4 regions of the Streptomyces sp. NPDC002784 genome follow, and region 2 is predicted to be linked to each of the others. Evidence: riboswitches for the same ligand, from Rfam matches in the RefSeq annotation. Region 2 holds a riboswitch; each other region holds the start of a gene.
What was found. Region 2 has a riboswitch for cyclic di-AMP ahead of ACWD1Z_RS30295 (M23 family metallopeptidase). Riboswitches for the same ligand answer to the same signal wherever they lie in the genome.
Positions count from the first base shown of each region.

Region 1: linked by a shared signal. The riboswitch ahead of ACWD1Z_RS02840 (NlpC/P60 family protein) and the one ahead of ACWD1Z_RS30295 (M23 family metallopeptidase) in region 2 are both predicted to bind cyclic di-AMP.
Region 3: linked by a shared signal. The riboswitch ahead of ACWD1Z_RS03760 (transglycosylase SLT domain-containing protein) and the one ahead of ACWD1Z_RS30295 (M23 family metallopeptidase) in region 2 are both predicted to bind cyclic di-AMP.
Region 4: linked by a shared signal. The riboswitch ahead of ACWD1Z_RS09260 (C40 family peptidase) and the one ahead of ACWD1Z_RS30295 (M23 family metallopeptidase) in region 2 are both predicted to bind cyclic di-AMP.

Region 1 covers NZ_JBSFVD010000001.1:629,430-637,100, reverse strand. The annotation lists gene ACWD1Z_RS02865 (ATP-binding protein) at 1-503, shown strand, start outside; gene ACWD1Z_RS02860 (LuxR C-terminal-related transcriptional regulator) at 500-1,210, shown strand; gene ACWD1Z_RS02855 (NlpC/P60 family protein) at 1,238-2,302, opposite strand; gene ACWD1Z_RS02850 (hypothetical protein) at 2,774-3,127, shown strand; gene ACWD1Z_RS02845 (tellurite resistance/C4-dicarboxylate transporter family protein) at 3,105-4,115, opposite strand; gene ACWD1Z_RS02840 (NlpC/P60 family protein) at 4,216-5,406, opposite strand; cyclic di-AMP (ydaO/yuaA leader) riboswitch at 5,414-5,567, opposite strand; gene pcrA (DNA helicase PcrA) at 5,919-7,671, shown strand, end outside.
Region 2 covers NZ_JBSFVD010000023.1:80,721-88,391, reverse strand. The annotation lists gene ACWD1Z_RS30300 (PrsW family glutamic-type intramembrane protease) at 1-580, shown strand, start outside; gene ACWD1Z_RS30295 (M23 family metallopeptidase) at 677-1,705, opposite strand; cyclic di-AMP (ydaO/yuaA leader) riboswitch at 1,717-1,873, opposite strand; gene ACWD1Z_RS30290 (PP2C family protein-serine/threonine phosphatase) at 2,104-3,186, opposite strand; tRNA gene ACWD1Z_RS30285 (tRNA-Met) at 3,354-3,427, opposite strand; gene ACWD1Z_RS30280 (alginate lyase family protein) at 3,478-4,671, opposite strand; gene ACWD1Z_RS30275 (dihydrofolate reductase family protein) at 4,849-5,976, opposite strand; gene ACWD1Z_RS30270 (hypothetical protein) at 6,245-7,671, shown strand, end outside.
Region 3 covers NZ_JBSFVD010000001.1:810,799-818,469, reverse strand. The annotation lists gene recQ (DNA helicase RecQ) at 1-1,036, shown strand, start outside; gene ACWD1Z_RS03775 (M56 family metallopeptidase) at 1,070-2,008, opposite strand; gene fahA (fumarylacetoacetase) at 2,228-3,451, opposite strand; gene ACWD1Z_RS03765 (HAD family hydrolase) at 3,771-4,577, shown strand; gene ACWD1Z_RS03760 (transglycosylase SLT domain-containing protein) at 4,587-5,069, opposite strand; cyclic di-AMP (ydaO/yuaA leader) riboswitch at 5,073-5,256, opposite strand; gene ACWD1Z_RS03755 (CocE/NonD family hydrolase) at 5,526-7,529, opposite strand.
Region 4 covers NZ_JBSFVD010000003.1:435,467-443,137, forward strand. The annotation lists gene ureG (urease accessory protein UreG) at 1-8, opposite strand, end outside; gene ACWD1Z_RS09235 (urease accessory protein UreF) at 71-745, opposite strand; gene ACWD1Z_RS09240 (urease subunit alpha) at 745-2,466, opposite strand; gene ACWD1Z_RS09245 (urease subunit beta) at 2,459-2,770, opposite strand; gene ACWD1Z_RS09250 (urease subunit gamma) at 2,781-3,083, opposite strand; gene ACWD1Z_RS09255 (hypothetical protein) at 3,242-3,472, shown strand; cyclic di-AMP (ydaO/yuaA leader) riboswitch at 3,889-4,014, shown strand; gene ACWD1Z_RS09260 (C40 family peptidase) at 4,018-4,491, shown strand; gene ACWD1Z_RS09265 (ATP-binding protein) at 4,618-5,076, opposite strand; gene ACWD1Z_RS09270 (helix-turn-helix domain-containing protein) at 5,289-6,155, shown strand; gene ACWD1Z_RS09275 (DUF397 domain-containing protein) at 6,165-6,392, shown strand; gene ACWD1Z_RS09280 (8-amino-7-oxononanoate synthase) at 6,480-7,607, opposite strand.

The DNA.
Region 1 (7,671 bases), on a different contig from region 2:
AGAACGCGGGCGAGGTGCGCCGCCTCGCCCGCGCCCAGGAGCGCGACCTGCGCACCTGGCTCTACAAGCCCGAGGGCACCGGGAAGGACGAGGCCGAGGAGCCCGACACCCTCGCCGACGCGGTCCGGCGCAACGCCGCGGAGGTGGAGGACAAGCACGGGGTCCCCATCGAGGTCGTCGTGGTCGGCGACTGCCCGCTCGACGAGCGGATCGGCGCACAGATGCAGGCGGCGCGCGAAGCGATGGTGAACGCCGCCAAGTACGGTGGCGAGGGCGGCGCCGTGCAGGTCTACGCGGAGGTCGAGGGGAAGACGGTCTTCGTGTCCGTCCGGGACCGCGGTCCCGGCTTCGATCTCGACGCGATACCCGCCGACCGGATGGGCGTCAGAGAATCGATCATCGGCCGCATGGAGCGCTACGGCGGTACGGCGCGGTTGCGCGCGGTACCCGACGGCGGCACGGAGGTCGAACTGGAGATGGAGAGGGCGGAGAAGACGTCATGAGCGACGAGGCAAGCGGTACGGCGGAGGCCACCGGCAGCGCGGGTGAGCGCCGGGTGCGTGTGGTCCTCGTCGACGACCACCGGATGTTCCGTACGGGGGTCCAGGCCGAGATCGGCCAGACCGAGCAGACCGGCGTCGAGGTCGTCGGCGAGGCGGCGGACGTCGACCAGGCGGTCACGGTGATCACCGCGACCCGCCCCGAGGTCGTCCTCCTCGATGTGCACCTGCCGGGCGGCGGCGGTGTCGAAGTACTGCGCCGCTGCGCCCCGTTGATGGCCGACGCGGCGGAGCCCGTCCGCTTCCTGGCGCTGTCCGTCTCGGATGCCGCGGAGGATGTCATCGGGGTGATCCGGGGCGGTGCGCGGGGCTATGTGACCAAGACGATCACCGGCACCGACCTGGTCGACTCGATCTTCCGGGTGCAGGAGGGCGACGCGGTCTTCTCGCCGCGGCTGGCCGGCTTCGTCCTCGACGCCTTCGCCTCCACCGACGCCCCTCCGATCGACGAGGACCTGGACCGGCTCACTCAGCGCGAGCGTGAGGTGCTGCGGCTCATCGCCCGGGGTTACGCGTACAAGGAGATCGCCAAGCAGCTGTTCATCTCGGTGAAGACGGTCGAGTCCCATGTCTCGGCGGTGCTGCGCAAGCTCCAGCTCTCCAACCGGCACGAGCTGACCCGGTGGGCGACGGCCCGACGGCTGGTGTGAGCCCGGATCCGCCTCACACACCCCGCCTCACACGACCCGGGTCGCCCCGGCGAACGGCATCTCGGTGATCGGCGCCACCCGGACCGGAGCGGACGGGTTCGGGGCGTGGATCATCTGGCCGTTGCCGACGTAGATGCCGACATGGGTGATGCCGGAGTAGAAGAACACCAGGTCGCCCGGGAGGAGTTCGGCGCGGGAGACCCGGCGGCCGGCGTCGATCTGGGCGTAGGTGGTGCGGGGCAGCGAGACTCCCGCGGCGCGGTAGGCGGCCTGGGTCAGTCCCGAGCAGTCGAAGGCGTTCGGGCCGGTGGCGCCCCACACATAGGGGCTGCCGAGCTTCTGGTAGGCGTAGGCGACGGCGTCCGCCGCACGGGAGTCGGGCGCCTGGCCGGTGGCCGCCCCGGGGGCCGCGAGGGGGGTGCGCGGGTCCGGCGCGGAGCGGGTGGCGCGCTCGCCCGTGTCCTCGCCCGGCTCCGCGCGCTCCTCGGCCGACAGCCGGGACAGCAGCCGCTCGGCGGCGTCCAGCTTCCCGGTGATCGTCTTCTTGTGCCGCTTCAGCTCCGCCTGGCGTGAGGTGAGCGAGGCCAGTTCGACCCGCGCGGCCCCGCGCAACCGCTCGATGGCGCGCAGCTGTTTGCGTACGTCGGCGACGGAGGCGGCCTGCCGGGTGCCGACGCGCTCGACGAACTCGGCGCCCTCCAGATACCGCTCGGGGTCGTCGGTGAGGGCGAGCTGTACGGCGGGGTCGAGACCGCCGTCGCGGTACTGCGCCGCGGCCATGGAACCGAGTGCGTCCCGGGCCGTGTTGAGCTTCTCCGTCCTGCGGGCGGCCTCGTCCCGCAGCGTCTTCAGCCGCGCCTCGGCCGCGTCCGCCTTCTCCTTCGCGCCGTTGTACTTGTCGGTGGCGGCCTCCGCCTCCCGGTACAGCCGGTCCACCTCCGCCTTGACCTGCGCCGGTGTCCGTACGGGCTCGGCGTGCCCGGTGCCGTCGAAGCCCGTCGCGGTCGCCGCGCCCGCGAGGGCGACGGTGGCGGCCGTACGGACGGTGGTGCCGCCGGCCGAGCGCTGCCGGGGCTTGCGGTGCGCTGCCATGGGGACTGCACGTCCTTTCGCACGACTCCTGTGACCCGCCCGGCCCGCACGCCGCCAGGGGAGCGGAGCACGGCCGCACGCGTCCGGCGGCGGCCCGCACAGGGGGAGCGGTCCGCCGCCGGACTTTCTCGGCGGTGGTGTCCGGCTGCCGCCCCTGGCCCGGGCGGCGGTGGGGAGCCGGTCACCTGGAGGAGGACGCTAAACCTGGGTGTGCCGGGTGGGTGACGTCTTGTCCGGAACTGCCATGGGCGGATCACCGGGTGACCGCATGTGACCGTGATCCGCGAGTGGGGCGGTCGCCTTCACGCTGAGCGATGACCGAAGTGGGGGTTTCCGAGGCGGGTGGGGGCGGCGGGGTGCTATGGCGCGCATATATGCACGCTCCGCCGCGTGGGGAAGGCGGGCCGGTGCCGGGCGTTCCGGAGGCCCGGTGTCAGGCGTCGCGGAGGCCGCTGATTAGGCTCCGGCCTCATGGACGTACTCATCCATCTCTTCGTCGGCCTGCACATCATCGGCATCGCCTCCCTGCTGGGCGGATTCCTCACCCAGCTGAAGGCGATGGGCCAGGGCACCGCCCGGTTCGTGCCGGCGATGCTGCACGGCGCGCTGACGATGCTGGTCACCGGGGTGATCCTGGTCGGGCTCAACCAGGCGGACGACCAGACCGTCGACAACATCAAGATCGGCGTGAAGCTGGCCCTGCTGATCGTGATCCTCGGGCTCGTCTATGTGAAGCGGGACGACGAGAAGGTGGACAAGGGCCTGTTCGGCCTGGTGGGCCTGCTCACCACGGCGAACGTCTTCATCGCGGTGCTGTGGACGTGAGCCCGGCGTCCTGGGCGGCGGACGCGGCGTAGGCCCGCTCCTCCCGCACCGCCCCCGCGGCGACGGCGAGCCAGGCCGCGACCGCGATCCACAGCAGGACCTCCCCGGGGGTCTCCAGCCAGGGGACGTCCACCGCGGCGGCCACCGACAGGGTCGCCGCCGCGGTCATGCCCAGCGGGAACACGGTCGCCCAGCGGCGGACGTCGTAGCGCAGCCGCGGCCGGATCACCTCGGAGACGAGGAGCACGGCGTACCAGGCCAGGTCGAGCGCGAGCACGCCGGCGGTGACCGTGCGCAGGACGTCGTCGGCATCGTCGTTCCACAGGTGCAGGCGCGCGCTGTCGGCGGCGATCAGCCTGGAACCGGCGAGCGCGGAGATGGCCATCGCGCCGCCCGCCACCCACTGGTCCCCGGCGCCCTTCACCACCTGGTGTGGATCGAAGCAGGCCAGGGCGACGGCGTAGAGGACGAGACCGAGCCAGAACAGCACCAGCGCCGCGTGCGCGAGCCAGGCCGCCGACTCCGCCGCGGCGAGGGTGGCGCCGAGTACGGCGAGGCCCTGCGTGGCCACGCAGCCCAGGAACACCGCGCCGGGCATACCGCGGTGCCAGTGGCGCACGACGACACCGAGCAGGCCCGCCCACAGCAGGGCGGCCGCCGCCAGCAGGGCCCCGGCCAGGACCTGCCATCCCTCGGCGGAGAAACGGGTGCCGAGCACGGCCGTCGCCGCGACGGCGGTGAGCGCGGCGGGGGTGCCGGCCTCCTCCCGCCAGCGCCGCGGCTGCCGCAGCAGCCGTACGACGAAGTCCCCGGCCAGGCCCAGCCAGGCCGTGCAGCCCACCGCCAGGGCGATCAGGGAGAGGACCTCGTGCCCGGTGAGGTGCAGGCCGACCGACACGATGCCGGTCGCCATCACCGCCGCCCCGGCCGCCGGAGGACGCAGCGCCCACCAGGCGCTGAGTGAGCGGAGCACAAGGGAGCCGGACATGCGCCGATGCTAAGGAGCGCGGCGCGGCCGGCGAGGGGGCACGCGCGCGTGGGCGGGCAAACGGGGCGCCGAATCACCCCCGCGCGCGTGCCGCGTCGGATCAGGCCGGCCGGACCACGCTGTGGATCGAGCCCTCGCCGTCGTAGTAGACCGACTCCTCGCGGACGTACGTGCCGGGCTTCGGGGCATGGATCATCATGCCGTTGCCGATGTAGATGCCCACGTGGGTGACGTCGTCGTAGAAGAAGACGAGGTCGCCGGGGAGGGCGTTGGCGAGGGAGACCGTCGTGCCGGCGTCGACCTGGTCGTACGTGGTGCGCGGCAGGGAGATGCCCGCCGCGTTCCAGGCGGCCTGGGTCAGCCCCGAGCAGTCGTAGGAGTCGGGACCCGTGGCGCCCCAGACGTACGGCTTGCCGATCTGCGCGCGGGCGAAGGCGATCGCCTTCTCGGCCTTCGTGGCGTAGGAGGAGTCCGCGGTGGCCTCGGACCCGGTGCTGCCGGTGGAGGTCTCCGTCGAACCGGAGGAGGAGCCGCTCTGCTGCTGGGCCGCCGCCTTCGCGGCCTCATCGCGGCGCTGTTCCTCCGCCGCCTGCTGATCGGCCAGCTCGGCGGCCTTGCGCGCGGCCTCCTCCTGGCGCTTGCGCTCGATCGCGGCGAGCCGCGCCTTCTCCTCCGCCGTCAGCTGCGACAGCAGCTCCCGCGCGTCGGCGAGCTTCTTCTGGACCGTGGACTTGGCGGTCTTCAGATCGGTCTGCGACTCGTTCAGCGTCCGGAGGCTCTCGGTGGCCTCCTTGCGCTTCTTCATCGTCGCCGACTGCTCGGTGATGTAGTCGTCGACCGCTTCCTTCTGGCGGCCGGTCATCCGGCTCATCAGCTGGGTCTGGTCGAAGTAGTCCTGCGGGGTGTCGGCGAGCAGGAAGGTCGCGGTGTCGGGGACGGAGGCGCCGGTGCGGTACTGCGCGGCGGCGAAGGACCCGAGCTCCTCCCGCGCGTCGTTGAGCTTCTGGGTGCGCTCGGCGACGTCGTCGAGGAGGGTGTCGACCTGCTTGCGCTGCTTGGTGGTCCGCTCCTTGGCGGCGTTGTACTTCTCGGTCGCCGTCTCCGCCTGCCGGTAGAGGTCGTCGACCTTCTTCTCGACCTCTTCGAGGCTCGGCTTGTCGTCCGTGGCCGGGTTGGCGTTGGCCGTCTGGGACAGCAGGGCCACGGAGGTGAGGGCGGCCGTGGCAAGGGCGGGGGTCCGTATGCCTGCTACGCGCGTACCCGCGGGACGCGACTTGCGGTGCGACGCCAAGGGAGGCGACTCCTTCCAATGGTCCGCCTACCGGGTTAGCTGTCGGGTTCGGGCGGGTGGTTAGGAAGGGTTGCCCTACGACCGTGTCCCGTACGGGAGTCGGGTCGATTCACCCCAATGTTCGGTGGGTCCCCGGCTCGGCTGCCAGGCGGCAGCGGACTCGGCGGAGGCCGCGCGGCCCGGCGAGGTTCGCCGGTGGGGGTCGTACGGCCTGTGCGGCACGGTAGCCAACTCGTGTGGCGCCTGTGAAGGTTGATGGGTGATATGCCCGATACATTTTCGTGACCTTGGGTCCCGGCGTCGGGGGACCTGATCGATCTGGACGGGTCTGCGGCGACCTGTCCGCCGACCGGTTCCCGTCCGATGCTGTGACCAAGGTCTCCGCCGCAGGTGTACGGGGGTGAAGGCCCCCTGCCCGGCGGGCGCGACGCGACGATCCCCGGCCGCCGATTCGGGGGATGTTCTCAGGGCGGCGGCGGGCTGTCAGTGGGGAGCCCTAGACTCGGAGAGCGATGAGCAGCCTCTTTGACGACAGCTTCCTGGCGGACCTCCAGGCCCCTCGGGCCCATGCCGAGGAACCCCCGCCGCCGCCCGAGGACGATCACGCTCCGGAGCCGGTTCCGGACGATCTGTTCGGCGGGAAGTTCGACGTGCCCCCGGACCGGGACGCCTACTACCGCGACGGCGCCCCGCGCCCGGCCCTCGACGCGGCCGCGCTCATCGAAGGGCTGAACGAGAACCAGCGCGCGGCCGTCGTGCACTCCGGCACCCCCCTGCTCATCGTGGCCGGCGCGGGCTCCGGCAAGACGCGCGTGCTCACCCACCGCATCGCCCATCTGCTCGCCGCGCGGGACGTGCACCCCGGGCAGATCCTCGCGATCACCTTCACCAACAAGGCCGCGGGCGAGATGAAGGAGCGCGTGGAGCAGCTCGTCGGCCCGCGGGCCAACGCGATGTGGGTGATGACCTTCCACAGCGCGTGCGTGCGGATCCTGCGGCGCGAGTCGAAGAAGCTCGGCTTCACCTCCTCCTTCTCGATCTACGACGCCGCCGACTCCAAGCGCCTGATGGCCCTGGTCTGCCGTGACCTGGACCTCGACCCCAAGCGCTTCCCGCCGAAGTCCTTCAGCGCCAAGATCTCGAACCTGAAGAACGAGCTGATCGACGAGGAGGACTTCGCCGCCCAGGCATCCGACGGCTTCGAGAAGACCCTCGCCCAGGCCTACGCGCTCTACCAGTCCCGCCTGCGTGAGGCGAACGCGCTGGACTTCGACGACCTGATCATGACGACGGTCCATCTGCTGCGCGCCTTCCCGGACGTCGCCGAGCACTACCGCCGCCGCTTCCGGCACGTCCTCGTCGACGAGTACCAGGACACCAACCACGCCCAGTACGCGCTCGTGCGCGAGCTGGTGGGCACCGCCGAGCACCCCGTCGACGTACCGCCCGCCGAGGACGACCTCAAGCCCGCCGAGCTCTGCGTCGTCGGTGACGCCGACCAGTCGATCTACGCCTTCCGCGGCGCGACCATCCGCAACATCCTCCAGTTCGAGGAGGACTACCCGGACGCGACGACGATCCTGCTGGAGCAGAACTACCGCTCCACCCAGACGATCCTCACCGCCGCCAACGCCGTCATCGAGCGCAACGAATCCCGCCGCCCCAAGAATCTGTGGACCAACGCGGGCGCGGGCGCGCGCATCACCGGCTATGTCGCCGACACCGAGCACGACGAGGCGCAGTTCGTCGCCGACGAGATAGACCGCCTCACCGACGCGGGCGACGCGAAGGCCGGCGACGTCGCCGTCTTCTACCGCACCAACGCCCAGTCCCGCGTCTTCGAAGAGGTCTTCATCCGCGTCGGCCTGCCCTACAAGGTCGTCGGCGGCGTCCGCTTCTACGAGCGCAAGGAGGTCCGGGACGTCCTGGCCTACCTGCGCGTGCTCGCCAACCCCGAGGACTCGGTCCCGCTGCGGCGCATCCTGAACGTCCCCAAGCGCGGCATCGGCGACCGCGCCGAGGCGATGATCGACGCCCTCTCCCAGCGCGAGAAGATCAGCTTCCCGCAGGCGCTCAAGCGCGTGGACGAGGCGTACGGCATGGCCGCGCGCTCCACCAACGCGGTCAAGCGGTTCAACACGCTGATGGAGGAGCTCCGTACGATCGTCGAGTCCGGCGCCGGGCCCGCGACCGTCCTGGAGGCGGTGCTCGAACGCACCGGCTATCTCGCCGAGTTGCAGGCCTCCACCGACCCGCAGGACGAGA
Region 2 (7,671 bases):
GGGCCTGCACGCGATGTGGAACGGCTCCTCGGTCTTCGGCCCGTACGGCTTCTTCGCCGTGTACGGGGCGATCATGGTCCCGGCGTTCGGGCTGCTGACCTGGCTGGTGATCTGGACCCGGCAGCGCGAGCTGCGCACCGTGCGGGAGGAACTGCCCGCCTACGCCGTCGCCGGCTGGCTCACCCCGGGCGAGCCCTTCGCGCTCGCCTCCATGCGGGCCCGGCGCCTGGCCCGGCAGTACGCCCGCCGCCGCGCCGGGAGGCAGGCGGCACGGGAGGTGGCGCGCTACGAGGCGTACGCGACCTCGCTGGCGTTCCTGCGCCACCGGGGGCGCCGGGGCCGCGCGGGTGCCGACTTCGTCCTACGGGAGCAGGAGCTGCTGCGGGAGCTGTGGCGCCGCCGGAAGGTCGCCCGCCCGGCCCTGGACCACGCGGCCCGCGCCATCGCCCCGCCGGTGCCGGTGGTGGCGGCGCCCTGGCCGATGTACGGCGTCTACGGCTACCCGGCGCAGCCGACGTACCAGCCCTATCCGGCGTACCCGACGGGCCCGTACCCCGCCTACAACCCGTACCGGTCGTAAGGGGCCGCTGTCGTAGGAACCGCGGACACCAAAAACCGGCAGCCCTGACGTCGGGGGGACGTCGTCAGGACCGCCGGGGTTCTGGCGAGGGCTGGGTCAGGGGTTGAGGCCCTTGCTGCGCAGCCAGGCGAGCGGGTCGATGCCGGAGGAGGAACCCTCGGGGTGGACCTCCATGTGGAGGTGGGCACCGGTGACGTTGCCGGTCGCGCCCACGCGGCCGATGACGTCGCCCGTGGTGACCTTCTGCCCGACGCTGACGCTGATCGAGGACTGGTGGGCGTACCAGATCTCGGTGCCGTCCTCCAGGGTGAGCACGGTCTTGTAGCCGTAGGAGCCGTCGTACCCGGCGTAGGTGATCGTGCCGGTGTGCACCGCCTTGATCAGCGTGCCCGTGGGAGCGGCGAAGTCGGCGCCGGTGTGGTACCCGGAGGACCACAGCGCGCCGGCCTGACCGTAGGTCGAGGTGATGGTGTACGAGGAGGTCGGCAGCGCGAACTGCTTGGCGAGGGCGGCCAGGCGCTCGGCCTCGGCCTTCTCGCGGGCCTCCTCCTCGGCCTTGGCCTTGGCGGCGGCGGCCTTGGCCTTCGCTTCCTTCTCGGCCTCGGCCAGGGCTTCCGCGGCGGCCTTCTCGGCGGCAGCGGCGGCGGCCTCGGCGGCCTTGGTGTCGACCTGCTCCTGCTGCTGCTCGGCCTGGGCCATGATCCGGGCGCGCAGCGCCTCACCGGCGTCCGCGGCACCCTGCTCGGTGTCCGTGGTGGTCATGCCGACGGTGCTGAGCGGGGTGGCCGAGGTCTCGGGGGCCGGCTCCGCCGAGTCGTCGGAGATCAGCGGCAGGTCGGGCATGGTGATCGCGACCGGCGGCTTGCCGGACTGGGCGCTGGCCATGCCGCCCGCGCCGACGGCGGCTATGACACCGACGCCGAGCACCGTGGAGCTACGGGCGAGTCCGCCGCCGCGCTGCTTGGCGACGCGGTGCCGGCCGCGTACCGGGCGAATGGTTTCCGCGGTGGGGTTCCATTCCTCCCAGGGGCCCTCGTCGGTGCGGTGGCTGCCGTAGGAGAAGGCCTCGTCACTGCGCTGGCTCGGCACGAACGGGGCCTCGGGGGCAGGCCGGTTTGACGCCACGTGGGCGTGCTCCTTTCCTTCCTTCTCGCCTACCGGGTTAGCTGACGGGTTCGGAGCAGGAAGGTCTCCTACGCGCGTATATCTGCCGTTTCTGCGCGGCTGATTACGCCCGATTCACCCCAATGAGTGGTTCCCCGGTTCCCTTACGGGATTCGGCGCGTGCGCACGGAGCCGCCTCTTGTGACGGCTGGGACGACCGCGCTGCGTTATCGAACGTTAATAGACACGGGGCGCGGATTCCAAGCTGTTCCTCTTGATCGTTAACGGCTCCGGCCTGGACTTTCAGGTCACTACGGCGCCAAATCGGGCGAGTTGCCCAAGCCTCATGCGTCACACACGTATTGACGGTGTGTCAGTTGTTATGCGGAGGGCTGTCATCCGATCACCCCCGGTGACGATCAGGGTCTGCGCACCGCGAGCAGCGCCATGTCGTCCGCCATCCCCCCTCCGCAGTGCACCCGCACCTCCTCGGCGAGGGTGTGGATCAGAGCACCGGGATCGCGGAAGACGCGCCCGGTCAGCCGTCGTTCGGGGTCGAAGAAGACGCCCTGCGCGTCGCGGGCCTCGGAGAGGCCGTCGGTGTGCAGGAGCAGGGTGGTGCCGGGCGGGAAGGGCGTCTCGTCGGCGCGGTCGGGCCAGTCGCCGAGGTCGCTCATGCCCAGCGGGAGGGCGGGCTCACGGGCGCGCAGCGGGCGCACGGTGCCGTCGGGGTGGAGCAGCAGCGGGGGTGGGTGGCCGCGGTTGACGACGCGCACGGGCCCCTCGCCGTGCGGGAGTTCGGCGAGCACGGCGGTCGTGAACCCCTCGACGGCGTCGATCCCGTCGCGCCGCGCGCCCTCCCGGGCCAGCGCCCACTCCAGCCGCCGTGCGACCGCCTCCAGGCTCGGTTCCTGCTCGGCGGCCTCCCGGAACGCCCCGATGACGACGGCGACGGCGGCGACGGCCCCCATCCCCTTGCCGCGCACATCGCCGACGACGACCCGTACGCCGTACGCGCTGTCCTGCACCGCGTACAGATCGCCGCCGATGTAGGCGTCGGCCTGCGCGGCCTCGTAGCGGGCGGCGATGTCGTAGCCGCCGATCCGGTCCAGGGGTTCGGGCAGTACGGCGCGCTGGGTGGCCACGGCGATCTCGCGCTGGTTGGCGAGCCGCACGTCGCCGCGGCGCACGACACGGTTGAGGACGACGGCCAGGACGGCGACGGTGACCACGGTGACCACCTCGGTGACCGTGTCCGGGTCCATGTCGAAGCCCAGCCGGATGTGGACGGCGTAGGCGGCGATCAGGGACGCGGCCCCGACGGCGACCGTGCCGCTGAGCGCGTAGAACGGGGCGGCCACCAGCGGGGCGGCGGTGAAGAAGGGGATCGCGGTGAAGCCCCGGGGGGTGACGAAGTCGTAGAGGACACCGCCCGCGATCAGCAGCAGCGGGAGCAGCCGTACGAAGGTGCCTGCGGACGACGGGTGCCGGGTCCCGTCCACGCCTGAAGCCCGCACTGCCCGCCTCCCGCCACGTCCGCCGTCCCTCCAGGTTTCCCGGAGCGGGGGCGGGCGGCGAACGGTGTGGGCCGAGTGGATGAGGCGGGGAGAACGCACCTGCCGGAAAACACCCAGGGCCGGAACCATTGGTTCCGGCCCTGGGCCTTCAGTAGCGGGGACAGGATTTGAACCTGCGACCTCTGGGTTATGAGCCCAGCGAGCTACCGAGCTGCTCCACCCCGCGTCGTTGACATCAGTGTACGCCATCCGCGGGCCCCTTGCGCACGCGTTTGTTCACGCCCCGGGATTGCCCGCGTGGGTGAGCGTCTCCCAGGCCACGAAGAGATCGTCGGTGCCGGCCGGGCGGGTCTTCTCGGCGAGCGCGCGGGCCGCGGAGCCGCCGAGGCCCCGGTTGACCGCGACCTCCAGGTCGGGCCCCATGTTCCGCTCGACCCTGCCGCCGCACAGCCAGGCCGGCGCGGGCTCGCCCAGCTGGTGGCGGGCGTGCAGTTCGAGCGCGGCCGTGAGCCGGTCCTCGGCCTCGCCGTACAGGTCGACGCCCTGGTGCCGGGCGGTCTCGGCGATGTGCGCGGTGGCGGCGACGGAGTAGCCGACGTGCTGGAAGTTGCGGCAGCTCTCCTGGGTGACGCCGTCCTTGTACTCCGTCTGCCGGAACCAGTACGCCGCCAGCCGCTGCGGGGTGTTCATGCTCGACCCCGCCGGGGTGAGCGGCAGGGGGCCGTCCTTCTCCAGGTAGAAGTAGGCGGGCACGCGGTCGCGGAAGCGGGCGAGGGCGTGGTCGAAGGTCTGGTGGTCGTCGAGGAAGACGGCGATGCCGATGGCGGCGTCAGTGGTGATGAGGTCCCAGTTGCCGTTGGTGTCCGGGGCCTTCCGGGTGACGTGCGGCAGGTGGGCGGTGCGGAGCATCGCCTCGAAGCGGCGTACCCGGTCCTCGGGCCAGCCCGCGCCGTCGCTGTGCCGGACGATCTCGGCGGCCCGCGCCCAGGTGGACCCCGCCCAGCCGGCCTGCAGCCCGGCGTTCTGCCCGCTGTGCCGCTTCAGCCGCGCCGACCAGGCGTCCATGATCTCCCTGGCCTTCACGACGTGCTGCCGCTTGCCGGTCACCGTGAACAGCAGCGCCTGCGTGTAGGCGGCGATGGCGTCCTCGCGCTCCTGCACGCACCCGCGCCCGGCCTTGCTCCCGGCGGGACAGTGCACGTCCTCCCGCGGCTCGGCCCGGTACTTGTAGGCGCCGTACTTGCTGTCCCGCATCGCGAGGTACGCCTTCAGCCACGGCTGCTTCCCGGCGGTGACGTTCTTGCGTACGGCGGCCAGCTGCGACGCGCTGACGAGGACGCCGGGGTGGGTGAACTCGGCGTCGGGCGGCAGGGCACGCGCCATGGTGCGGGAGTCGGCACCGGTCACTCCGCAGGCGGTGCCGAGGAGGGCGACGAGCAGCAGCAGGGCGGCACTTCGGACAGACCTCATGCTGGCAGCCTGGCGCGGTGCGGGGCGGGGCGCAGTTCGGGTTGGGCCGATCGGACCGCGGGGCGGGACGGTACGGCGGCAGGCGGGGGGCTACGGCGGCGGTAGGTGGGCGTTCACCGGGCTTACGGCAACAGGTGGGCGGTTACGGCAGCAGGCGGGCGGTTACGGGGCGGGCGGTTACGGCAGCAGGTGGGCGTTCGGGGCCTTCGCGCGGTCCTCGAACTCGGGGAGCACCACCACGTCCGCGCCCGCCGACGCCATCAGCCCGCTGCCGTCCGCGTCCGCCACGAAGGTGTCCGGCTCGCGCCAGGCCGTGACGACCCGGCGCATCCCCGCCCGGAGGATCAGCCGCGCGCAGGGAGCCGGGCGGGAAGCCCGGCGGGCGCAGGGTTCCAGGCTGCTGTACACCGTCGCGGAGGCCAGCCGGGGGTCGCTCGGGTCGGTCTTCGCCAGCGCCGCCTCCTCGGCGTGGACCACCGGGTCGTCGCCCTCCCGGGAGTGTCCCCGGGCGAGTTCCGTGCCGTCGGCGGCCACCACCACCGCGCCGACGCTGAACGCCGTCCGCGACGGCGGGCACAGCTGCGCCAGTTCGCAGGCCAGCTTCAACCAGTGCCGGTCGGCGGCCGTGACCAGCGGGCCCGCTCCGGGGGCCGTGGGGAGGTAGCGCATCAGGACCACGTCCTCGATCCGGCGGGACTCCACCAGCCGCAGCCGGCCCCGCTGGTACCCGCCGGGCCCGAACAGGCGCGGCGCGGACGGGTCGCCGACGAACAGGGGGGCCACCACGAGCTGGAGTTCGTCCGCCAGCCCTTCCTGGAGGAGCTGGGTGTGGACCCGGCCGCCGCCCTCGACCATCAGGCGTCCGATCCCCCGGCCGTGCAGGTCCGCCAGCAGCCGCCGCCAGTCCAGTTCGGCGCCCAGGGAGACCACGTCGGCCGCCAGACCGGCCGCGCGGGCCCGCTGAGCGCCCTTCTCCGTCGTATAGACGATCTTCTCGCCACCGGTGTGCCAGAAGTTCGCCCCCGGATCCAGCTCCCCGCTGCCGCTGACGGTGACCTTCAGCGGGTACTCCGGCCGCCCCGCGGAGACCCGTGCCGCGCGCCGCGCCGGGGAGTTGACCAGCAGGCGCGGGTTGTCGGCGCGGATCGTCCCGGCGCCGACGAGGATCGCGTCGACCGACGCCCGCACCTCGTCGACCCGGTCGAAGTCGGCCGGGCCGGAGAGCAGCAGCCGCTCGGGGCCGGTGTCGTCCAGGTAGCCGTCGAGGGAGACCGCGGCCGACAGCAGGACGTAAGGGAGAGGCATCGACGCTCCAGCGGGGCCGGGTCGGTTTCGTGGGGGTGCCGCACATGTACTGCTCCATCCTCGCCCACCTCCGCGGGTCCCCGGAGCGGCGGCCACGGGTGGCGGACCTCGCCGAGCATCAACACACACTGGAGCGCGGGGAGTTGGCCGACCGCACGGCGGACCGGGCCTGCCCCCGGAATGTCTCCCTGACCGCTGGTGCGCAGCCGCTCGACTACGTACAGTGCTGCGCTCGGGGGCGTGACAGGGGGTTGCCGTGGGGCGATTAGTGCGTTCAGGACGAAGAACCGCCCTGCTGTGCGGGGGACTTGTGCTGCTGGGCAGCCCCTGGCTGCGGGAGCCGCTGCGCGAGGCCCGGCCGGAGTCCCCGCTGGGGAGCGTGGTCCACCGCGCGCTGTACGTCCCGACCTGGGATCTGTCCCCCAGCTCGGAGGGGGCGAGCGAGCCCCTCTACCTGGCCGGCAACACCGCCCTCGCCCTGCTGCTCACCGGTGCCGTCCTGGCACCGCGGCTGCTGGCCCGGAGCCCCGCCTCCCGGGGCATGCGGTGGCTCGCCGCCTTCGGCGCGGGCATGCTCCTCTCGCTCGTCGCGGCGGTGGCGTCCTGGGCGGTCGTGAAGGCCGACGGCTACGAGTCCCTGATGTTCTTCGGCGGCCCCTCGGAGGCGGTGATCGTCCACTTCCTGGTGGACGGCCTCGTCTTCGGGGTGCTGCTGGGTGTGGCCCTGGCAGCCGTGTTCGGCGGGACCGGTGCCCGCGCAGCCATGTCCCGTATCCGTGAACGGAGCAGCACCATGGCACCCTCCGCGCCCTTTGCGCCCGACGTCCCCGGCGGTGGCCTGGGCGCCACCGCCCCCGGCGACACCACCCGCCACCTGTGCGCGGCCGCCTACACCGACCCCGAGTTCACCCGCCGGGTCGTCGACGACGTCCTGCGCGACGAGCTGGGCGCGGTCGCGCCCTCCCCCGGGGTCGACCTGGTGCCCGTCGCCCGGCACAGCCTGGCCGCCCGCCGGCTGCACCGGGCCCGCGACCGGCGGCTGGCCGCGATCTACCTGCTGATCGCCGCCTTCGGCCCGCTCTGGCTGGTCTTCGGCCACCTCGCCTTCAAGGCGCTGGCCAACGCCTCCCGGGCGCCGCGGCGCGTCGTCCGCGGCCGGGAACCGGTGGACACGGGGGCGGCCCTGCGGTGGCTCCTCTGCACGATCGCCGGGCTGCTGCTCGCCGGGATCCTGTTCGGCCGGTTCCTCTCCGCGTTGCCGCTGTCGGGCCCGTGGAGCTGGCTGGCCGGGTCCTACGCGCGGGGCATCCCGCCGCTGCTGGCGGTGATCGGGGGCGGGGTGTGGGCGTACTGGGTGATGGCCCGGGAGGAGCTGGACGTCGACCAACGGCTGCGCGGCTCCCTGCGGCGCGAGAACTTCGTGGCGGGGTCCGGCCCCGAGCCCGCTGAGTCGTGGGCGATCACCGCGGTCGGGGCGGTCGCCAAGGCCCAGGCGGGCAATGTCACCGTCTACAGCGGCTTCTCCCCCTTCATCGGCCAGGGCGTACGGCAGTCGCAGTGGTCCCTGTCGCTGCCGCTGCTGCCCGAACGGCCCGGCACCCCGCTCACCGGCTTCGACACCTGGGACGTGGTGGAGCGGCTGCGCGCCCGGCTGCGCGAGACCGCCGTACGGCACGCCACCGCCGCCCCGCCCGT
Region 3 (7,671 bases), on a different contig from region 2:
GTCCACGGCGTGGATGGCGTACGGACTCAATGACGTCATCCAGCAGCGCAAGATGATCCAGTCGGGGGAGGGCGGCGAGGCGTTCCAGCGGCGGGCGGCGGCCCACCTGGACGCGATGCTCGCCCTGTGCGAGACGGCTCAGTGCCGGCGGGGGCAGCTGCTCGCCTACTTCGGCCAGGACCCCGATGCGTCCGCCTGCGGCAACTGCGACACCTGCCTGACTCCGCCCGAGACCTGGGACGGGACCGTCGCGGCGCAGAAGGTGCTGTCGACCGTGGTGCGGCTGCAGCGGGAGCGGGGCCAGAAGTTCGGGGCCGTGCAGATCGTCGACATCCTGCTGGGCAAGCGCACGGCCAAGGTGATCCAGTTCGACCACGACCAGCTCTCCGTCTTCGGCATCGGGGAAGAGCTGAACGAGGGCGAATGGCGCGGCGTCATCCGGCAGTTGCTGGCCCAGGGCCTGCTGGCCGTCGAAGGGGACTACGGCACGCTCGTGCTGACCGAGGGCAGCGGGGCGGTGCTCCGGCGGGAGCGGGAGGTGCCGCTGCGCAAGGAGCCGAAGAAGCCGGTGACCTCGCGGTCGGCGTCGGCCGGCAAGGGGGAGCGGAAGGCCCGGGCCGCCGTGGTGGAGCTGCCGGAGCGGTTGGTGCCCGCGTTCGAGGCGCTGCGGGCCTGGCGGGCCGAGCAGGCCCGGGAGCAGGGGGTTCCGGCGTATGTGATCTTCCATGACGCCACGCTTCGGGAGATCGTCACGGTCTGGCCCTCGTCGGTGCGGGAGCTGGGGAGCGTTGGCGGGGTGGGGGAGAAGAAGCTGGCGACCTACGGGGAGGGCGTGATCGGGGTTCTGGCCGGACTGGGCGAGGGCGCGGCCGAGCCCGAGTCCGAGTCCGAGTCCGAGTCCGAGTCCGAGTCCGAGTCCGAGCCTGAGTCCAAGTCGAAGTCCGAGCCCGAGCCCAGGCCCAAGTCCGTTTCTCAGCGCGAGGAGGATCACTGGCCCGAGATGGACGCGGAGCCGGAGCCTGACGCCTGGGAGTGAGGGGGCGCCCGGGGGCGGGACGCGCCTTCGCCGCTAGGCCAGCGCCGTCAGCCCCGGGCCGAAGACGATCAGCAGCGGGAGCAGGGGCACCAGCGCCGCCGCGGTGGTCGTCAGGACCCGGTGGCGGCGGTCCAGGCGCGGCTGGGGTTCCAGCAGCCGGTCCACGCGCTCGCCCAGCAGGCGGTGGCTGGAGGCGCAGGACAGGACGCCTCGGTGCTGGTTGAGCTCGATCAGCGCCAGCGCCGTGGTCAGGTGGCCGCAGCGGCGGGACGCGGTGTCGTCGGCGGCCAGCTCGACCAGGCGGTGGGTCTGGTCGCAGAAGTGGGCGAACAGGGGGATGCGGGGGAAGCCGGTGGCCAGTGCGGTGGACAGGTGCAGCAGCCAGTCGTGGCGGGCCCGGGCGTGGCCGCGTTCGTGGGTGAGGACGGCGTCCAGCTGGTGGTCGGTCAGGCGGCGCAGGGCGCCGGTGGTGACGATCAGCTGGGGCGGGTTGCCGGGCATCCACCAGGCGTCCGGGTACTCGTCCTCCAGCACCAGCAGGGGGCCGCGTGCGGCCGGGAGACCGGCGGGCAGGTCCGGGGCGCGTTCGCGCAGGTGGGCCCTGGCCTGGCCGCGGCTGCGCCGGGCCTCGACCAGCTCCCGGGCCAGCATCGCCGTCGTCCAGGCGGCGCCGCAGGCCAGCAGCAGCGTGAAGGCCGTCGCCCAGACCGGCGCCGTGGACAGGTCGTACGCCGCGGTCACCGCGGGCGGCGCGGGCGCGAAGACATGGTCGCGGACCGTGTGGAAGACGGCGGCGGCGCCCAGGACGAGGGCCGTCAAACAGCACAGCAGCACGGTCGCGACCAGGCACTGCCACACCCACAGCGCGACCACCGGCTCCCGCTCCGGCCACATGGCCCGGGTCAGGGAACGCGGTACCGGCACGGCGGCCATCAGCGCGACGGCGCTCAGCAGGAGCAGGCAGACGGTCATGCCACGGGCTCCGGATCCTGGTCGGGACAAGGGCGGCTGCGGGGCGGGGTGTGCGCGGGCGGTGCGAGAGCGTGTCCCGCGCGCACCGTCCGCCGCCCAGTATGACGGCGAGCGGCGGTACGCGGCAGACATCGGCGGCCATCGAACCGTTCGACCCGAGGGGCGCGGCCGTGAGCGGCAACTCCCGCGGGGGTGATGGCCGTTCGGCAGGCGGTGGGGTCAGGCCCCGCCGCCGGCCACCACGCGCCCGGTGACCTCGCCCAGCCCCACCCGCGCCCCGTCCGCTCCCGGGGCCCACGCCGACAGCGTCACCACGTCGCCGTCCTCCAGGAAGGTCCGCTTGCCGTCGGGGAGCTCCAGGACGTCCCGGCCGTTCCAGGTGAGCTCCAGCAGGGAGCCGCGCTCGCGTTCCGCCGGACCGCTGACCGTGCCGGAACCGTAGAGGTCGCCGGTGCGCAGGGAGGCGCCGTTGACGGTCATGTGGGCCAGCTGCTGGGCGGCCGTCCAGTACATCGTCGAGAAGGGAGGTTCGGAGATCACATGACCGTTGAGGGAGACCGAGATGCGCAGGTCGTAGCCGGCGGGTTCCTCGGCCGCGTCGTCCAGGTAGGGAAGCAGGCCGTGGGTGCGCTGCGGAGGGGCCACCCGGGCCTCCTCCAGCGCGTCCAGCGGGGTGATCCAGGCCGACACCGACGTGGCGAAGGACTTGCCGAGGAAGGGGCCGAGCGGGACGTACTCCCAGGCCTGGATGTCGCGCGCGGACCAGTCGTTGAGCAGGCACAGTCCGAAGACGTGCTCCCGGAAGTCACCGAGGCCGACCGGGCTGCCCATCGCCGACGGCACGCCCACCACGAAGCCGACCTCGGCCTCGATGTCCAGGCGGACGGACGGGCCGAAGACGGGCGCCGCGTCGGCCGGCGCCTTGCGCTGGCCGGAGGGCCGTACGACGTCGGTGCCCGAGACCACGACCGTGCCCGAGCGGCCGTGGTAGCCGATCGGGAGGTGCTTCCAGTTCGGGGTGAGGGAGTCCGCGGCGTCCGGGCGGAACATCTGGCCGACGTTCCGGGCGTGGTTCTCCGAGGCGTAGAAGTCCACGTAGTCCGCGACCTCGAAGGGCAGGTGCAGGGTCACCGCGGAGAGCGGGTGGAACAGCGGCTCGATGGTCTCCCGGTGGGACGGCACCGTGACCCAGGCGGTCAGCGCGCGGCGCGCGTCCGACCAGGCGGTGCGGCCCGCCGCCAGCAGCGGGTTCAGCGTGGGCCGGGCGAGCAGGGAGGCGTACGGGGAACCCAGGGCCAGCGCCGCCGCGCCCGCGTCGAGGACGTGGTCGCCGAGCCGTACGCCGACCCGGCGCGCGCTGTCCTCACCGGGAAGGGAGAAGACACCGTACGGAAGGTTGTGCGGGCCGAAGGGGTCGCCCTCGGGGACATCAAAGGGGGGCATGGGTGCTGCCTCACTCTCGTGCGTGCCACGGGTCCGTGTCGTCGCCGCACACGTTACGGGTGGGGCACCCGTCTTGGGCAGTGCACAAGGAGCGGGACGATCGGTTCCCGAGGTGCGCCCGGCCTGCTGGCGGCCCTGTCGCACGGACCTCGCTCCGGCCCGTCCCGCCCTCCGCGCCCGTGCGGCACGGCAGTGCCCTCAGGCCGCCAGCAACGGGTGAGGGCAAGGGAGTTGGAGGGGGCGCGTGGGGCGCAGGAGGGCGCCGGGGTCGTCCGGTTCGCGCTGAGTCGTGGGGGCGTCCTGTCCGTATTCTCTGATCATGGCCGCACCCATCGCATATTCACTCATCGCCACCGACCTGGACGGGACCCTCCTGCGAGGCGACGACACGCTCTCCGACCGGTCGCTGGCCGCACTCGCGCGGGTGGCGGAGGCGGGCGCCCGGCACCTGGTGGTGACCGGCCGGCCGGCGCCCAGGGTGCGGCCGCTCCTGGACGACCTGGGCAGCGAGGGGCTCGCGGTGTGCGGGCAGGGCGCGCAGGTGTACGACGCCGGCGCGGGCCGTCTGCTCTGGTCCGTCACCCTGGACCAGGAGCTGGCCGAGACCGCGCTCGGCAAGATCGAGGCCGAGGTGGGGCAGGTGTACGCGGCGGTCGACCAGGACGGCGTCGACGGGCTCACCCTGATCGAGCCCGGGTACCTGATGCCGCATCCCACCCTGCCCGCGGTGCGCGTCGGCCGGCGCGACGATCTGTGGGGCGCGCCGATCAGCAAGGTGCTGCTGCGCCATCCCGAGCTGTCCGACGACCAGTTGGCGGCGACGGCGCGTGCGGTGGTGGGTTCGCTGGCGACGGTCACCATGTCGGGGCCCGGGACCGTCGAACTTCAGCCATGCGGCATCACCAAGGCGACCGGGCTCGCCCTGGCCGCGGATCACCTGGGTCTCGGCCCGGAGGGGACGATCGCCTTCGGTGACATGCCGAACGACATCCCGATGTTCGACTGGGCCGCCCACGGCGTGGCGATGGCCAACGCCCACCCCGAACTCAGGGCGGTCGCCGACGAGATCACCCTGTCGAACGAGGACGACGGCATCGCCGTCGTCCTCGAACGACTCTTCCGGTGACGGGCCCGGTCAGTACGCCCCGAAGACGTTGTCGATCGAGCCGTACCGCTGCGCCGCGTAGTTGCAGGCGGCGGTGATGTTGGCGACCGGGTCGTAGGGGTCCCACGAGGTGCCGGACACGTGGTACGCCTGGAAGGTCGGGTCGATCACCTGGAGCAGGCCCTTGGAGGGGGTGCCGGCGGCGGCGTTGGAGTCCCAGTTGTTGATCGCGTACTGGTTGCCCGAGGACTCCCGGATGATGTTGCGGTAGATGCCGTTGTAGCTGCCGGGGATCCCCTTCTGGGCCATGACCTGGAGGGACGCGTGGATCCAGCCGTCCAGGTTGTTGGCGTACCCCAGCGAGGCGGCGGTGGTGACGGTCGGGGTGGCCGCGGAGGCGGTGGTCGCGCCGAGGAGCGGCAGCGCGAGTACGGCGGCTCCGGTGCCGAGGACGGCGAGCTTGCGGGCGACCCGGCTGGTGCGGGCAGGACGGTGCTGAGCGGCAGCAGGCATGACGAAGTTCCTCTCCGGCGCCTGCGAGGTGAGCTGTCGGGTTCGGGCGGGAGCTGCCCGGCCGCGCACCGCGAAGGGCGCGCGACTGCACCCCGAGCCGCACCGGCGCGTCCGAAGACGTTCCGGGTCGGCGACTTACCTGGTTCCCCCGCTCCTGCCGTACGAAGAATCTCGGTGGAGCCGGACGGCGGCAGGATTAGGCGTCCGCCCGACAGGCCGGGAACGTATGCGAGAGCACATGTCCGAAACAAGTAGCGGATTCACATATCCAGGGTTTTGATCTTCGTCCACAGGGTGTGTGGCGGGTGCATCTTTGCGAGTGTCAAGGCTCAACTGGCGGCCGGGGAAGGGGCGTCGGGGGAAGTCCGTGGGGTGCCGGTGGACTCGCGGGCGTGAGTCACATCACGCGTGATCGCAAGTCACACTAAATCGGGCAATCGCCTCAAGGAGGCTTAATCAGCCCGCCGTTCGCGGGATCCGCTTCTCCCGCGTCCGGTGGAAGACCACTTCGCCGCCCGCCGTGCACATCACCTCGTTCGAGGCGACGAAGTCCTCCGCGTCACAGGTGAGCTCCGAGCGGGTCCGCACGGTCGTGTCCCACGCCAGGTCAGGCCGGTGCAGCCGGATCGACCGGTCCGAGCGGGTGCGGGCGGACAGCGGGTCCGCCTCCCGGATCGTGTACGTCTCCAGCGCGTCCTCGGTGCACTCCAGGCCGTCGGGGTACACGCGCGTGCCGCCGTCCCGCGGATCGACCTCCAGGCGCCACTCACCCTTGGCCACGTCCCGGACGACCAGCCGCTCCGGGCGCGGCTCGTCCAGCGTGACCGGCTCATTCGCCCCCAGCGGCTCGGCCTGCTCGGGTTCCTCGAAACCGACGCCGCCCCCGGAAGCCTCGGCCCGCGCGCGCACCGGCACCTCCAGGAAGCTCCCCGCCGGATCCAGCGTGAAGCCCGCCCCCGACTCCGCCTGCGGCCACACCCACGGCCAGTACGCCGACGACACCGCGAGCCGGATGCGGTGCCCGGCCGGGAAGGCGTACCCGATGCCGTTCAGCCGGAGCTCCACGTCCCGGGTGGCACCCGGCTCCCACGGCACCGCCCGGTCCCGGCCGAGGCGCGCGGAGAGGTTCAGCACGCCCCGCGTGACCAGGGTGGAGGTGCCGTCGGGGGCGACATCGCACAGCCGGGCGACGACCTGCCCGCGCGACACCTCCGACGTCAGCCGCAGCCGCACCCCCGGCCGCCCCAGCACCCAGGTGTCCTTGCCCACCGTGAACTCGAAGCAGGCCGAGCGCGCGTCCTCCTCCCGCTGGTCCGGCGGCAGGTCGGCCTCGTTCCCGACCGGGCGGAAGCGGCCGGCGTCCACCCCGGTGTGCATCGGCGACCGTACGAGGACGGGGGCGCCCTGGAGGGCGTACGTCACGTTCGTGATGTGCGGGGAGGGCCAGGCGGGCTCGCCGACCCAGTGGCCGGGCAGGGTGCCGCAGGCCGGGGCGGGCGGGTGCGGGCCGGTGACGTAGGCCCGCAGGAGGGGCTCCGCCAGTACGTCCGTGGGGGCGCCCTTCAGCCAGTGGTCCCACCAGCGCAGGGTCTCCTGGAGGAAGCCGATCGCCGGTCCCGGCAGGCCGCGGTCGGGGTACTGGGCGGACCAGGGGCCGATCAGGCCGCGGACGCGGTCGGCGGGCAGGTGCTCGACGAGGCGGAGCACGGTGTCGCGGCACGGCTCGTGCCAGCCGCCCACCGCCAGGACGGCGGCGTCGATGGCGCCGTAGTCCTCGCGGACGCTGCCCCGCCGCCAGTAGTCGTCCCGGGTCTGGTGGTCCAGCCAGGTGTGCAGGAGCGGTTCCAGGGACTCCAGGCGCCTGAGCCACATGTCCTGCCAGGCGTCCCCGGCGTACCGCGGATCGGGGGGCCGGGAGGCGTGGGCGAGCAGGGTGGCGGCCCCGGCGTGCAGACCTGCCGCGAGGACGGAACCTCCCGTGCAGTGCGCGTCGTTGTCATAGCGATCGTCGGTGGCGCAGACCGTGACGATCGCCTTGAGCGGCTCGGGCGCGAGAGCCGCGACCCGGAGGGAGTTGCCGCCGCCCCAGGAGAGGCCGAACATGCCGACCTTGCCGTCGCACCAGGGCTGGGCCGCCAGCCAGTGCACCACCTCGACCCCGTCCGCCAGCTCCGTCGCCGAGTACGCGTCCGTCGGCAGCCCCTCGCTGTTGCCGTGCCCGCGGACGTCCACCCGGACGGAGACGTAGCCGTGACCCGCGTACCAGGGGTGGCGCTGGACGTCGCGCGGGGCGGTCCCGTCGGTCAGCCGGTGCGGGAGGTACTCGAGGAGCGCGGGCACGGGCTCGTCGCTCAGCGGGCGCCACACGCGCGCGTACAGCATGGTTCCGTCCGCGAGGGGGATACGGACATCCGCGTGGGTTGTCTCGTAGGGGAAGGACGTACGGATGTGCGGGCTCATCGTGAGGGCCTCGGGGGCGGGCGGCCGTCGACTTCGGTTCGAGACACGCTCCACCGCTTCCACGTAAGTCGATCTATATCCGTTCTTATCAGGTGATCAAAAACATAACCGCCGTGATCCGATACCGCCCGTCGTGGACGGG
Region 4 (7,671 bases), on a different contig from region 2:
AGATGCATGTACGGCTCCTTCTCTGCCGGCCTGGTCCGTTCAGTTTGTCGGGCCGGCCTTGCGTGTGATCTCAGGACGCGAACAACCGCACCGCCCAGGAGGCGTGCACCTCCGCGCCGATCTCCAGCAGCGGTGAGGATGCGGCGGGCAGCGCGTCGACTCCCTCGTCGGCCACCGCCCGCGCGGCCTGTACCGCCTGGTCCACGACCCGGTCCAGCTCGGGAGCGAGCCGGGCCAGCACGGCCGTGGCCTCGAACGGATCGAGGCTCAGCAGCCGTACGGTCGCGGACGCGGGCCCGCTGACGCTCTCGTAGACGGCGCAGTACGCCGCGTCCACCGGTCCGAGCCCGGCCGCCCGGGCGGCGACCCCCAGCACCACCGGCTGGTGCGCCCCCTTGGGGAACGCCCGCGCCAGCGCGTCGAGTTCGTCGCAGGGCCAGACGGCCCGGGCGGCCCGCAGCAACTGCCGCCCCAGCTTCCGCGCGGCGGTCCGCAACGCGGGCGAGGGGGTGCGGGCGTCCGCGGCCGCGTCCAGCGACACCGCGTCCACCCCGAACGCGGCCGACGCGGCGAGGGCCGCGGCGACCCGCCCCGCCGTGTGCAACCGCCCGCGGCAGAAGTCCTCCAGAGTCCCGGCCCCGGTGATCCGTCCCGCCTTGACGGCGGCCTCGGCCCCGCCGGAGTGCGCGTGGCCTCCGGCGGGGAACCGTCCGTCGGCCAGGACGAGCAGCGCTGCCCTGGACATCAGAAGAGGAAGTAGCGCTGTGCCATGGGCAGTTCAGCGGCGGGAGCGGCCTCGACCAGCTCCCCGTCGATGTGCACGGCAAAGCTGTCGGGATCCACCCGCACGTCGGGCCGGGCGGAGTTCTCCCGCATGTCGGCCTTGGTGACCCCCCGGGTGGACTCGATCCCCACGAACCGCTTGCCGAGCCGCAGCCGCTCGGGCAGCCCGTCCTCGATCGCCGACGGGGCGACGAAGTTCAGGGAGTTGGCGGCCGGGCCGCGGCCGATCGCGCCGTACATGGGCCGCGGCAGGACCGGCTGCGGGGTGGGGATGGAGGCGTTGGCGTCGCCCATCTGCGCGTAGGCGATCTGCCCGCCCTTGATGACCAGGTGCGGCTTGACCCCGAAGAACGCCGGTTCCCACAGCACCAGGTCGGCGAGCTTCCCGGTCTCCACGGACCCGACCTGCCCGGCGATGCCCTGGGCCAGCGCCGGGTTGATCGTGTACTTGGCGACGTACCGCCGTACCCGGAGATTGTCCGCGCGCCCGTCCCCGGGCAGCGCTCCCCGCCGTCCCTTCATCACATGCGCGGTCTGCCAGGTCCGCATGACGACCTCGCCGACGCGTCCCATGGCCTGCGAGTCGGAGGAGATGATCGAGATGGCGCCGAGGTCGTGCAGGATGTCCTCGGCGCCGATGGTCGAGGGCCGGATGCGGGACTCGGCGAAGGCCAGGTCCTCCGGCACCGCGGGGTTCAGGTGGTGGCACACCATCAGCATGTCGAGGTGTTCCTCGGCGGTGTTGACGGTGAACGGCCGCGTCGGGTTGGTGGAGCTGGGCAGCACATGCGGCTCGGAGACCACGGTCATGATGTCCGGCGCGTGCCCGCCGCCCGCGCCCTCGGTGTGGTAGGCGTGGATGCCCCGGCCGCCGATGGCGGCGAGGGTGTCACCGACGAACCCGGCCTCGTTCAACGTGTCGGTGTGGATGGCGACCTGGATGCCGGTGCGGTCGGCGACGGTCAGCGAGGCGTCGATGACGGCGGGCGTGGAGCCCCAGTCCTCGTGCAGCTTCAGCCCCATCGCGCCGCCGCGGATCTGCGACAGCATCGCCTCGTGCGAGACGGTGTTGCCCTTGCCGAGGAAGCCGACGTTGAGGGGGTACTGCTCCATCGCCTCCAGCATCCGCGCCAGATGCCAGGGCCCCGGCGTCACGGTGGTCGCCTTGGAGCCCTCGGCCGGTCCGGTGCCGCCGCCGATCAGCGTGGTGATCCCCGCCGCCAGTGCCTCGTCGGCGATCTGCGGGCAGATGAAGTGGACGTGCGCGTCGATGGCGCCGGCCGTGAGGATCCGGCCGTTGCCCGCGATGATCTCGGTCTCGGGGCCGATGACGAGGTCGGGGTGGACCCCGTCCATGGTGTCGGGGTTGCCCGCCTTGCCGAGGCCGGTGATCCGCCCGTCGCGGATGCCGACGTCCGCCTTGACGATCCCCCAGTGGTCGATCACGACCGCGCCGGTGATCACCGTGTCCGGGGTGCCTTCCGCGCGCGTGGCACGTGACTGGCCCATGGACTCACGGATGACCTTGCCGCCTCCGAACACCGCCTCGTCACCGGAGAGTCCGGGGCCGCCGGAGCGGTCCTCCTCGATCTCTACCAGCAGATCGGTGTCGGCGAGCCGGATCCGGTCGCCGGTCGTCGGGCCGAACAGGTCGGCGTACGCGGCCCGGGAGATCTCAGGCATCGAGGGCACCTCCGGTCTCCCCGCGCAGCCCGGGCACGACGCGGGCGCCGGCCAGCGGGACGAGTTCGACGTCGACGGGGATGCCGGGCTCGAAGCGCACGGCGGTGCCGGCGGCGACGTTGAGGCGCTTGCCGCGGGCGGCGGCGCGGTCGAAGTCCAGGCCGGGGTTGGCCTCGGCGAAGTGGTAGTGGGAGCCGACCTGGACGGGCCGGTCGGCGGCGTTGAGCACGGTCAGCCGGGTGACCTCGCGGCCCTCGTTGAACACGACGGGCTCGTCCGCGAACAGGATCTCTCCGGGAATCATCGAAGCCCCCTCAGACGATCGGTTCGTGGACGGTGACGAGCTTGGTGCCGTCCGGGAAGGTCGCCTCGACCTGGACGTCGTGGATCATCTCCGCGATGCCGTCCATGACGTCGTCCCGGGTGAGCAGCTTGCGTCCGGAGGCCATCAGCTCGGCGACCGTACGGCCGTCCCGCGCGCCTTCGAGGATGTGCGAGGTGATGAGGGCGACCGCCTCGGGGTGGTTGAGCCTGAGCCCGCGGGCCCGGCGCTTCTCGGCCACGTCGGCCGCCACATGGATCAGCAGTCTCTCTTGCTCGTGCGGGGTCAGTTGCACAGCCCACCTCACAGTCCTCGCTCCGGACCGTGCGGGGCCCGGTTGCCGCAGCCACGGGCAAAGTGCCTGGTGGCGTGGAGGGAGGCTAGTTGGACCGGGTTTCGGGCACGTTAACCGAGCTGTGACCCGTCGGGGGTCCGAGAGCGCCGCCTCCGGAGCTGCCGGCCGGGCGGAAGCCGGTGGAGGGCGGCGAGCGATCTGGCGGCCCGGGCCGGGGAACTGACGCGCGTTCGGGCCCCGTCCAGGCGTTGGCCGCCAGGGCGACGCATCAGCGGGGCGAGAGCGGCGAGAGCGAGGCGCACGCCCCCACGCTGGCGCGCGCACCGCGGGTGCTGGACGGCGAGCGCCGCACGGCTCGGTTCACGCTGCCGCCCCGCTCGGAGAGTTGACGCAGGTGAGCCCGGTCCGGCCATTCGGCGATGGCGCCGAGGCGTCCGGACCGGAGTCGAAACGGACCAAAGGAGGTACCCCCTTTCGGCGTAGCCGTGTCTCCTGCCGTGGGCCCGTCAGGGTTGCGCAACGAGGCTAGGCCCTCACCCGAAAGAGACGTTCCGGTGCTGGTCCGGGCATCCTCCGTAGCCTCGACGCTGGTTCGAACGGAGCAGTGTCCACCCGAACGGGTGAGTGGTGAGTAACGCCACAAATCCCCGGTTCCATTGGGATTTTCGGACATCCGTGAGCCAAGATCCCTGACTGACGACAAGCCCCCGCCACCACGGCGGGGCGATCCGGGCGGACGCCGAGTCCTGCCGCCGCCCGGATGACCGGTCGACAGGAGTGGATCGGCAGGAGTGGAGGACCCGAGCACGACGGGTCGCCGGCACGGATGTCCGTGCCGAGCAGCCCTTGGGGTGAAGCCGCATCGCGGCCGGGCAACTTCGCCAGCCCGAATCCGACAGGTCATCCTTCACAGGCGGCTGACGAAGGGTTGCGCATGACTGCGCTCAATCGTGTCCCGTCGCTCATGGCCCGAGCCGGTACGGCCTCGGCTCTGACCATCGCCGCCGTGGGCGGTTCGATCGTGGCCCCGGGCCTCTCCGCCGAAGCGGCTGCGGCCACGCCGGCGACGAAGGCACTCCAGGTCGCGGCCTCCAAGAAGGGCTCCCCGTACAAGTACGGCGCCACGGGCCCGTACCGCTTCGACTGCTCCGGGCTGACGCTGTACTCGTTCAAGAAGGCGGGCAAGAAGCTGCCTCGTACGGCGGCCCAGCAGTACAACAAGACGCGCCACATCTCCGCCAAGAGCCGCAAGGCCGGCGACCTCGTGTTCTTCCACTCGGGGTCGAACGTCTACCACGTCGGCATCTACGCCGGGAAGGGGAAGCTCTGGCACGCCCCGAAGACCGGGGATGTGGTGAGGCTGCAGAAGATCTGGACCAAGAGCGTCTGGTACGGCCGGGTGAGCTGACCGGCCGCCCGAAGGGCGGCGGCGCCCCTGACACGCCGCCGCCCTGACGGGTGCCCGAGTGACCGCTGCGCGGAGCCGGACCGCTCCCGGGGCGGGTCAGCGCCGTACCGCCCGCGGGGGCGCCCGCTAGGGCTCCTGCTGACCGGCGGTGGTGACCGGCCGGGCCGGTACGGTCCAGGGAAGTTCGATGGAGACCGTCTTGCCGCCCTCACGGGTCGGCCTGACTCTGAGTCGGCCGCCGCACTCGGCGGTCAGCCAGCGGATGATGACCAGACCGCGGCCGTTGTCCTGCTGGACAGCGGCCGGCAGTCGTTTGGGGAACCGCGGGTGGCTGTCGGTGACCCCGATGCGCAGGTGTTCGTCGTGGCTCAGTTCAAGGTCCACCGTGAAGGTGGGTGACTGGCCGAGGGTGTGCTGTACGGCATTGGTGGCGAGTTCGGAGACGATGAGCCGGATGGTGTCGGCCACGTCCGTCCCTGCGGGCAGTCCCCATTCCTCGAGCGTGCTGACCACATAGCCGCGGGCCGCGGAGACCGAGGCGGGATCGCTCGGCAGAGTGACGGATGCTTCCAGATGGTCTGCCATGGCGGCGTCGTCCCTTTCCCACGGGACCGCAGTCCGACACGGAGCGGATGGTTCGAGTACGGTCCCGGACTGGTGCTTCCTCGCCAGACTGCCATTACCGCGCCGGTCACGGTGGCGATCCACCAAGATATGCATATATCTGTCGCTCGATGCGGTGAACTCTGCGACGCGAGAGCGTATTTGGGCGGCCCGGTTGGAGTAAGGAGTAGCGCATGCAACACGGTCCCGCGGTACGCCGCCGGAAGCTGGGCGCCGAACTGCGTGCGTTGCGCGCCGGTGCGGGGCTCACCAGCGGTGAGGCGGCGCGGCTGGTGGGCTGGCACCAGTCGAAGGTCAGCCGGATCGAGACCGGGGCCAGCGGGGTGAAACCGGCCGATGTGCGGTTACTGCTGGACGCCTACGCCGTCGCCGACTCCCAACTACGGGAGTTGCTGCTGGTATTGGCGGGCTCCGACGACGGCGCGGGCCGGCACCACTGGTGGCACGCCTACCGCGGGGTGCTGCCGCCGACCTACCGGGACTTCATCAGCCTGGAGTCCCAGGCGAGCGCGATGCGCACGCTGGAGACCTCCGTGGTGCCGGGGCTGCTCCAGACGCCCGAGTACGCCCGGGAGGTGACCCGGGCCGCGGTGGGCGGCCTGGACGAGACGGACGAGCGCCTCGACACGCTGGTCGAAGTGCGGCTGGCCCGCCAGGACGTGCTGCGCGGGGAGCCGCCGCTGGAGCTGAGCGCGGTGCTGGACGAGGCGGTGCTGCACCGGGAGATCGGCGGGCCCGGGGTGATGGCCCGGCAGCTGTGGCAGCTGGTGGAGGCGGGACGCCTGCCACAAGTGCGGCTGCAGGTGCTGCCGTTCACGGCCGGAGCGCACATCGGAGTCACCGGGCCTTTCGTTATTTTCTCATTTTCGCGCACTTCTGATCTGGACGTGGTTGTTCTCGACCACTTGACGAGTAGCCTCTACCTCGAACGGAAAGAAGACCTCCAGGCGTACACGGAGGCCTTCACCACCCTTCAGATCCACGCCCTTTCGCCCGAGGAATCGCTGGATTACATCGCCGGGCTAGCTGACGGCGCGTAAGGAGGCACCATGACCGCACTGCCTCGGAACGTACCTTCCAGTACCGAACTGCACGACGTGCAATGGCTGCGCAGCAGTTACAGCACGGGTGCGAACAACTGCGTGGAGACCGCTCGGCCGCTGACCGGCCCCTGGGCCGGACTGTTCGCCGTACGCGACTCCAAGGCCCCGGCCGGACCCGCGCTGCTCTTCTCCCCCGAGAGCTGGGCGGACTTCACGGCCGCGATCCGGTCCTGACAGTTGCGATCAGGTTCCGAGCAAGTTCCGAGCAAGTTCTGATCAGCATCCATCAGTTCCACGGCGGCAGGGCCGTGTCACGCCGACTCATGGTCGTGTCTCGCCGATGACTCGTACAGCGCGTTCGATCTGACCGCCCGTGAGATCCGCACGGGCGGTCAGCCGCAGCCGTGAGATGCCGTCGGGCACGGAAGGAGGACGGAAACAGCCCACGGCCAGGCCCGCCGCCCGGCAGTCCGCCGCCCAGCGCAGCGCCCCCTCGGGGGACGGCGCGCGCACGGAGACGACCGCCGCGTCCGGACGCACCGCCTGATGGCCCGCGGCCGTCAGGCGGGCGTGCAGTTCGCTCGCCACCGCACGCGCCTGGGCCGCCCGCTCCGGCTCCCGGCGCAGCAGCCGCAGCGCCGCGAGGGCGGCACCGGTCGCGGCGGGGGCGAGTCCGGTGTCGAAGATGAACGTCCGGGCCGCGTTGACCAGGTGGTCGATGACCCGGGCCGGGCCGAGCACGGCGCCGCCCTGGCTGCCCAGGGACTTGGACAGCGTCACCGTGACCACCACGTCGTCGGCGCCGGCCAGCCCCGCCGCGTGCGGAGCGCCCCGGCCGCCGTCGCCGAGCACGCCCAGGCCGTGCGCGTCGTCCACGAGCAGGCCCGCCCCGTACTCCCGGCACGCCTCGGCGAGCCCGGCCAGCGGGGCCGCGTCGCCGTCGACCGAGAAGACCGTGTCGGAGACGGCGACCGCCGGCCCGTCGTGCGTCCGCAGCGCCTTGCGCACGGCGTCCGGTTCGGCGTGCGCGACCACCTGGGTCGTACCGCGGGCCAGCCGGCAGCCGTCGATCAGCGAGGCGTGGTTGCCCGCGTCGGACACGATCAGCGAGCCGTGCGGCCCGAGCGCGGTGACCGCGGCGAGGTTGGCCGCGTAGCCGGAGGAGAAGACCAGCGCCGCCTCGAAGCCGCAGAAGTCCGCCAGCTCCCGCTCCAGCTCGCCGTGCAGCTGGGTCGTACCGGTGACGAGCCGGGAGCCGGTGGCGCCGCCGCCCCAGGTCCGCGCCGCGCGCGCGGCGCCCTCGGTGACCTCGGGGTGGTGGGTCAGGCCCAGGTAGTCGTTGCCGGCCAGATCCAGCAGCGGCGAGTCGGCCGGGCGAGGGCGCAGCGTCCGTACGAGTCCGGCGCGGCGGCGCAGCTCCGCCTGCTCGTCGATCCAGCCGAACGCCATGAGTCCTCCGGAGATTTTGTAGGCAGCGCACAGACACTAGCGGGACGACCAGGCACCCACGGTG